DNA from 2 places in the Phytohabitans sp. LZ39 genome. Region 1 is predicted to be linked to the other one. Evidence: riboswitches for the same ligand, from Rfam matches in the RefSeq annotation. Region 1 holds a riboswitch; the other holds the start of a gene.
The links. Region 1 has a riboswitch for thiamine pyrophosphate ahead of AC5L36_RS24485 (ECF transporter S component). Riboswitches for the same ligand answer to the same signal wherever they lie in the genome.
Positions count from the first base shown of each region.

Region 2: another riboswitch for thiamine pyrophosphate. It lies ahead of thiE (thiamine phosphate synthase); the one in region 1 lies ahead of AC5L36_RS24485 (ECF transporter S component).

Region 1 is NZ_JCADBM010000013.1:89,115-92,510, forward strand. It holds gene AC5L36_RS24480 (ABC transporter ATP-binding protein) at 1-905, opposite strand, end outside; gene AC5L36_RS24485 (ECF transporter S component) at 902-1,474, opposite strand; TPP riboswitch at 1,528-1,645, opposite strand; gene AC5L36_RS24490 (permease) at 1,804-2,760, shown strand; gene AC5L36_RS24495 (TIGR03943 family putative permease subunit) at 2,757-3,396, shown strand, end outside.
Region 2 is NZ_JCADBM010000002.1:269,159-272,554, forward strand. It holds gene AC5L36_RS04915 (copper resistance CopC/CopD family protein) at 1-815, shown strand, start outside; TPP riboswitch at 1,224-1,332, shown strand; gene thiE (thiamine phosphate synthase) at 1,326-1,949, shown strand; gene thiO (glycine oxidase ThiO) at 1,946-2,971, shown strand; gene thiS (sulfur carrier protein ThiS) at 2,968-3,168, shown strand; gene AC5L36_RS04935 (thiazole synthase) at 3,171-3,396, shown strand, end outside.

The sequences.
Region 1 (3,396 bases):
GCGATCCGACCGCCGTCCGGCTTGAGGAGCCCGCCGAGGAGGAGGGCCAGCGTCGACTTGCCCGTGCCGTTCGGACCGAGGATGGCGAGTGCCTCGCCGTCTCGTACCAGAAGATCGACGGCGGGCAACCGACCGCGGACGGTGGCCCGTTTCGCGGCGAGCAGCCCTTCTCCCGGCGGCGCGTCAGCGCGCCGGGGCGCCACCGGATGGCCCGGCACCCACACGCCCTCGGCGGCCAAGCGGTCGCCGTGGTTGGCGAAGACCTCGTCCGGCGGGCCGTCGGCGCGGAGCCCGCCGCCGGGATCGAGGACGACGACCCGGTCGACGAGCGGGAGTGCCTCGGCGACCCGGTGCTCGACAAGGACGACGGTGGTGCCGGCGTCGAGGGCTTCGCGGAGGGCGCCACGTACCAGGTCGGCGCCGGCCGGATCGAGGTTGGCGGTGGGCTCGTCCAGCAGCAGCACCTCGGGGCGGAGGGCGAGCGCGCCGGCCAGCGCCAGCCGCTGCTGCTCGCCGCCGGACAGGGCGGCGGTGGAGCGGTCGCGGCCGTAGGGAAAGCCGACCCGGGCCAGCGCCTCGTCGACCCGGGGCCAGATCTCCGCGGCCGGCACGGCGTGGTTTTCCAGCCCGAAGGCCACGTCGTCGCCGGCCCGCGCCATCACGAGCTGGGTCTCCGGGTCCTGGAAGACGATGCCGACCCGCCCGTCGACCTCTACCGTGCCCTCGGACTCGCCCGAGTCGGCGGCGAGCAGCCCGGCGAGCGCGGCCAGCAGCGTGCTCTTGCCGGCGCCGGACGGTCCCAGCAGCAGCACCCGCTCGCCGCGCTCGACGCGCAGGTCGAGCCCCCGGACGGCCCACGCCTTGCGCCCCGCGTGCCGCCAGCCGAAGCCCTTGGCCCGGATCACACCAGTGCTCGGTCGCGCCCCGCCGGGAAGCGGTCGAGCACGCCCGTCTGGGCCAGCGCCCTGGTCAGCGCCCAGGCGCCCACGCCTGCGATGACCGCCGAGCTGAGCACGAGGAGGGCGGCGTAGGCCCACTTCCAGGCGGCGCTCGTGTCGGGGTAGTACCTGCTCAAGTCGAGCAGAGTGGCCGCGACGCCGGCCAGCGCCCCGCCGACGATCGCGGTGGGCAGGCGCCAGCTCCGGTAGCCGGTCGCCGCGAACGCGAACTCGCCCGCCGCGCCCTGAAACAGCCCGTAGAGCAGTGTCTCCAGGCCCCACGGTGAGCCGAAGAACGTCGAGACGGTGGCGGCCACCAGCTCGGTGAAGACGCCGGCGCCCGGCTTGCGGATGACCAGCGGGCCGAGCACGGCCGGGACCAGCCAGATGCCGTAGACGAGCGCGCGGCCGGGCAGCGGGATGGCGCTGGCCGGGCCGTCCCACAGCAGGCCCCAGGCCCAGAAGATGACGCCGAACGCGACGCCGAGCACGGCCGCGACCACGACGTCGACGGTGCGCCAACGGTTGTTGTTCATGTGAAAACCTCCCAGTCCTCGCGAACCAGGAGAAGACGCACGCCGGCGATCGGCGAGCCTGAGAATCGACTCCCTGCGCTGGCATTACCCAGATCAGGTTCGAGGGTCTGCGGCCGCCTCGGTCCTGCGGCAACCGCACTCTCAGCGCTGTGCGCTCCCCTGTCGGTTGTTTCCGCCAACGTTAACACCGGCTACCCTGAGGCGGGCCGCGCGAGTGAAGGGAACCACCTGCTGTGACTGCCGCAGACCGCGCGACTGTGCAGCCCGACGGCGACGAGATCGACTGGACGCCCCCGCCACCACCCGAAGAGCCTCAGCCGCGCCGGCGGATCTTCGGCGACCGCATCGGTTCGGTCGAGATCCTGGCGGTGCTGCTCGTCCTGCTCGTGCTCTTCCGGGGCCCGGTCGCCGACGCCATCTCCAACCCGCGCCTACAGACCTGGACCACCGTGTTCGTGTCGGTGATGGTGCAGGCGGTGCCGTTCCTCGTCTTCGGGGTGGTGCTCTCCGCCATCATCGCCGTGTACGTGCCGCGCTCCTTCTGGGCCCGCGCGCTGCCCCGCCACCCCGCGCTCGCCGTGCCGGTGGCGAGCTGCGCGGGCGTGGTGCTGCCTGGCTGCGAGTGCGGTGCCGTGCCGATCGCCGGCTCGCTGATCCGCCGCGGGGTCACGCCCGCGGCCGCGCTGGCCTTCCTGCTCGCCGCCCCGGCGATCAACCCGATCGTGCTGGCCGCCACCGCCGTCGCGTTCCCGAACAACCCGGAGATGGTGGTTGGCCGAGGGGTGGCCAGCCTGATCGTCGCCATGATCATGGGGTGGCTCTGGCTGCGTCTCGGCAAGGCCGAGTGGATCCGCCTGCCACACCGTCCCGACATCGACGGCATGCCGAAGGCGCGGGCGTTCTGGGCGTCGGTGCGGCACGACGTCGTGCACGCCGGCGGCTTCCTCGTGCTCGGCGCGATGGCCGCCGCGACCATCAACGTCGTGGTGCCCGAGCGCTGGCTGCAAACCCTCGCCGACAACCCGGTGCTCTCCGTGCTGGCGCTCGCCGTGCTGGCCGTGCTCCTGTCGATCTGTTCGGAGGCCGACGCGTTCGTGGCCGCTTCGCTCTCCCAGTTCTCGCTCACGTCGCGGCTGGTCTTCCTGGTGGTCGGCCCGATGGTCGACCTCAAGCTGATCTCGATGCAGACCGGGGTGTTCGGCCGCCGGTTCGCGTCCCGGTTCGCCCCGGCGACGTTCGCGATCTGCGTCCTCGCGGCCGTCGGCGTAGGGGCGGTGGTTCTATGAACAAGCAGGCGCAGGCGGTGGTCATGCTGCTGTTCGGCGGCGCGATCGTCCGGGCCAGCGTGACCGACATGTACCTGCGGTACGTGAAGGAGTCGCTCCGGCCCTTCCTGATCGCGGCTGGTCTCGTGCTGATCGCGGCCGCGGTGATGACGCTGGTGCACGAGGTGCTCCGGCCCCGGGACGCCTCCGCCGGCGAGCACGCCGACCACGACCACGGTGACGGCAAGCCGCACCGCGAACCGTGGGTGGCCTGGCTGCTCATCCTGCCGGTGCTGGGCCTGCTGCTGGTCGCCCCACCGGCCCTCGGGTCGTACGCGGCGGGCCAGGCCGGCACCGCCCTCTCCAGCCAGCAGATATCCGACTACCCACCGCTGCCGGCCGGCGACCCCGCCAAGATCAGCGTGCTCGACTACGCGTCGCGGGCGGTCTTCGACAAGGGCGTCTCGCTCGGCGACCGCACGGTGCAGCTGACCGGCTTCGTGGCGCAGGGCCCCAACGGCGAGCCCATCCTGGCCCGGATCATCCTGAGCTGCTGCGCGGCCGACGGGCGCCCGATCAAGGTGGGCATGTCGGGCAACGCGCCCGCCGGGCTGGCCAACGACACCTGGGTCGAGGTCGTCGGCAAGTACACCGACC
Region 2 (3,396 bases), on a different contig from region 1:
GGCACGCGGCGGCATCCCCGCTGCCACCCGTGTCGGCGGTCGCGGACACCGTGCACCTGGCCAGCATGGCGGTGTGGCTGGGCGGCCTCGTCACGCTGGTCGGCTTCGTGCTGCGCAAGGGCTGGGCCGACCAGCGCGTGCTCGGCGTGATCCTGCCCGTCTGGTCACGCTGGGCGGCCGTCGCGGTGTGCTGGCTCGTACTCGGCGGCGTCGTGCAGGCGGTCATCGAGATCGGCGGGCTGGGCGCGCTCTTCGACACCCGCTACGGCCAGCTCATCCTGCTCAAGGCCGGCCTGCTGGGCGCGGTGCTGTCGGTCGCGTTCTTCTCCCGCCGGCTGGTGATGCGCCGCTCGCCGGCCCGCCTGGGCCGCCTTGTCGCGGCCGAGTTGGGGCTGGCGGCGGTCGTGCTGGCGGCGAGCTCGATGCTCGTGCAGACCACGCCGGGCCGCTCGGCCGACATCGAGGCACAGGCCGCCGCCGAGGCCGTCGGCTTTTCCACGACGCTCAACAGCCCGATCTACTCGGTGCAGTTCGAGATCTTTCCCGTGCAGATCGGTGAAAACAACACGCTGCACGCGTTCGTCTACACGCCCGCGGGCAAGCCGGTCGAGGTCGCCGAGTGGAAGGTGACGACCGCCCTCCCGGACAAAGGCATCCCGCCGATCCCCAACGCCGTGGTCTCGCTCCGCGGCAACCAGGGCATCGGCGCGATCACCTTCCCCTACCCCGGCAAGTGGGACCTGACCCTGACCATCCGCCTGGACGACCTCAACCAAGCGACCGTCCGCACCACGGTGGAAGTGCCCGCCAGCTGACGACTGGAACACCGCGGATGGGTGCGTATCCGCTGATCCGGTGGCATCGCCACCTCCACCGGCGCATCGGGCGGCAGCAGGTTGACGCCCCACAGATAGGCGGCGCTCAAACCAGCGATGGCCGCGCCCTCGGGCAGCAGCAGGGCTACCGCGTCACACCACAGGCGATGGTCGAGCGGCGTTTCGGCACTGACGAACACGTCCGGGAGAAGCCGTCGCCACGCCGGTCCGCGCAGCATCGCGCGGGTGAGGCGGCCCTCGGCGATCGCGGTGCTGGCCCTGAACGGCACGAAGCCCATCGACCTCGGTACGCGGGCGCGGCGGGGCACCCAGGCATCATGGCGTAACGCGCGTCTCACTCGCCGTCCTCTTTACGGCGGCGTTAACGGCGTCGTACTCTCGCCGAAGGAGTGACCCACGGGAGCCCGGTGCACCGGGCTGAGAGGAGGGCATGCAGCCCTCGACCGTCGAACCTGATCCGGGTAATGCCGGCGCAGGGAGGAGTGCTGCATGCGGCCGTTTCCCCGGCTTCACCTCATCACCGACACCCGCCCCGGGCGTGAGCCGCTCGCTGTGGTGGCCGCCGCCCTCGAGACCGCCGGCGACCAGCTCGCCGTGCAGGTGCGGGTGGAAGACGACGCGACCGACCGCGACGCTTACGAGCTGGCCGCGCGGGTAAGGGCGCTCTGTGCCGAAGCCGGGGCGACCTGCCTGGTCAACGACCGCCTGCACATCGCCCTGGCGGTGGGTGCCGACGGCGGGCACGTGGGCGCGCTCGACCTGCCGGTCGCGGCGGCGCGGCGGGTGCTCGGGCCGCGGGCGATCCTCGGCGCGACCGCGCGCGAGCCGGCGACCGCCAAGGCGGCCGTCGACGCCGGGGCCAGCTACCTGGGCGTCGGGCCGGCCTACGCGACCACCACGAAAGACGGCCTCCCCCCGCCGATCGGGGTCGACGGGGTCGCCGCCGTGGCCAGCGCGGTGGACGTGCCCGTGATCGCGATCGCGGGGGTGACGGCCGAGCGGATACCCGAGCTGCGGGCGGCGGGCGCGCACGGAGTTGCCGTGATCGGCGCGCTGTCCCGGGCCCCGGATCCGGCCGAGGCCGCCAGGGCGCTCTGGGACGCCCTGAAATGAACGACGTCACCGTCGTCGGTGCCGGCCCCATCGGGCTGGCGATCGCCTGGCGGTGCGCGGCGCGTGGCATGGCGGTGCAGGTGGTCGACGACGGGCGGCCGGGCGCGTGGCACGCGTCGGCCGGCATGCTCGGGCCGGTCGCCGAGGCGTACTTCGGCGAGGCCGCACTCACCGCCCTCCTCGTCGAGTCCGCGAAGCGGTGGCCCGCGTTCGCGGCCGAGCTGGGCACCGAGGAGATCGGCTACCGCGCCGAGGGCACGCTCGTCGTCGCGCTGACCGGAGACGACATGGCCGAGGCGGAGCGGCTGCGCGAGTACCAGGCGGGTCTTGGACTCCCGATCACGCCGCTGCGCCCCACGGAGCTGCGCGACCGCGAGCCGCTCCTGTCGCCGCGGGTGCGTGGCGGCGCGCACGCGCCCGGCGATCACCAGGTCGACCCGCGCCGGCTGGTGCCGGCGCTGCGCCGGGCCGCGGCCGCCGCGGGCGTGACCACCGTCCGCGAGCCCGGGCCCGCGCGGGTCACCGTCGTCGCCGCCGGCACCGGCTCGGCCGCGCTCACCGGCCTTCCGGTCCGTCCGGTCAAGGGCCAGATCCTCCGCCTCCGCGCGCCCGGCCACCAACCGCCGGGCTTCTCCCACGTCATTCGCGGGTACGCGGACGGTAGGCACATCTATCTCGTACCGCGACTGGACGGCGAGGTGGTCGTCGGGGCCACCGTCGAGGAGCGCGCTGACGCGCACGTCACCGCCGGCGGGGTGGTGGAGCTGCTGCGCGCCGCCGCCGACCTGGTGCCGGAGATCTACGAGTACGAGCTGGCCGAGGCGATCGCCGGCCACCGCCCCGGCACGCCCGACAACGCGCCGCTGATCGGCCCGCTCGGCGACGGCGTGATCGTGGCGACCGGCCACCACCGCCATGGCATCGTGCTCACCCCGCTCACCGCCGACCTGGTCGCCGACCTGGTGGAGACCGGGGTGCCGGATCCGATTTTGGGGCCGTTCGCACCTGGGAGGTTCGCATGAAGGTGGTCGTCAACGGCAACCCGCAGGCCGTGCCCGACGGCGCGACCGTCGCCGACGTCGTACGGGTCGTGACGTCGGTCGCGCGCGGGGTGGCGGTCGCGGTCAACGGCGAGGTGGTGCCGCGCGCCGGCTGGCCGGGCACGGCGCTGCGCGACGGTGACCAGGTCGAGGTGCTGACCGCGGCGCAGGGGGGTTAGCCGTGCAGATTGCTGGCGTGGAGCTGCGGTCGAGGCTGATCCTCGGCACCGGCGGGGCGTCCAATTTGGACATCCTGGAGCGGGCGGTCAAGGAGAGCGGCACCGAGCTCGTCACCGTCTCGCTGCGCCGGGTCGACACCGCCGCCACCATGAACGGCGGCCTGCTGGACATGCTCGACCGCTGCGGCGTTCGCGTGCTGCCCAACACCGCCGGCTGCTACACGGCCC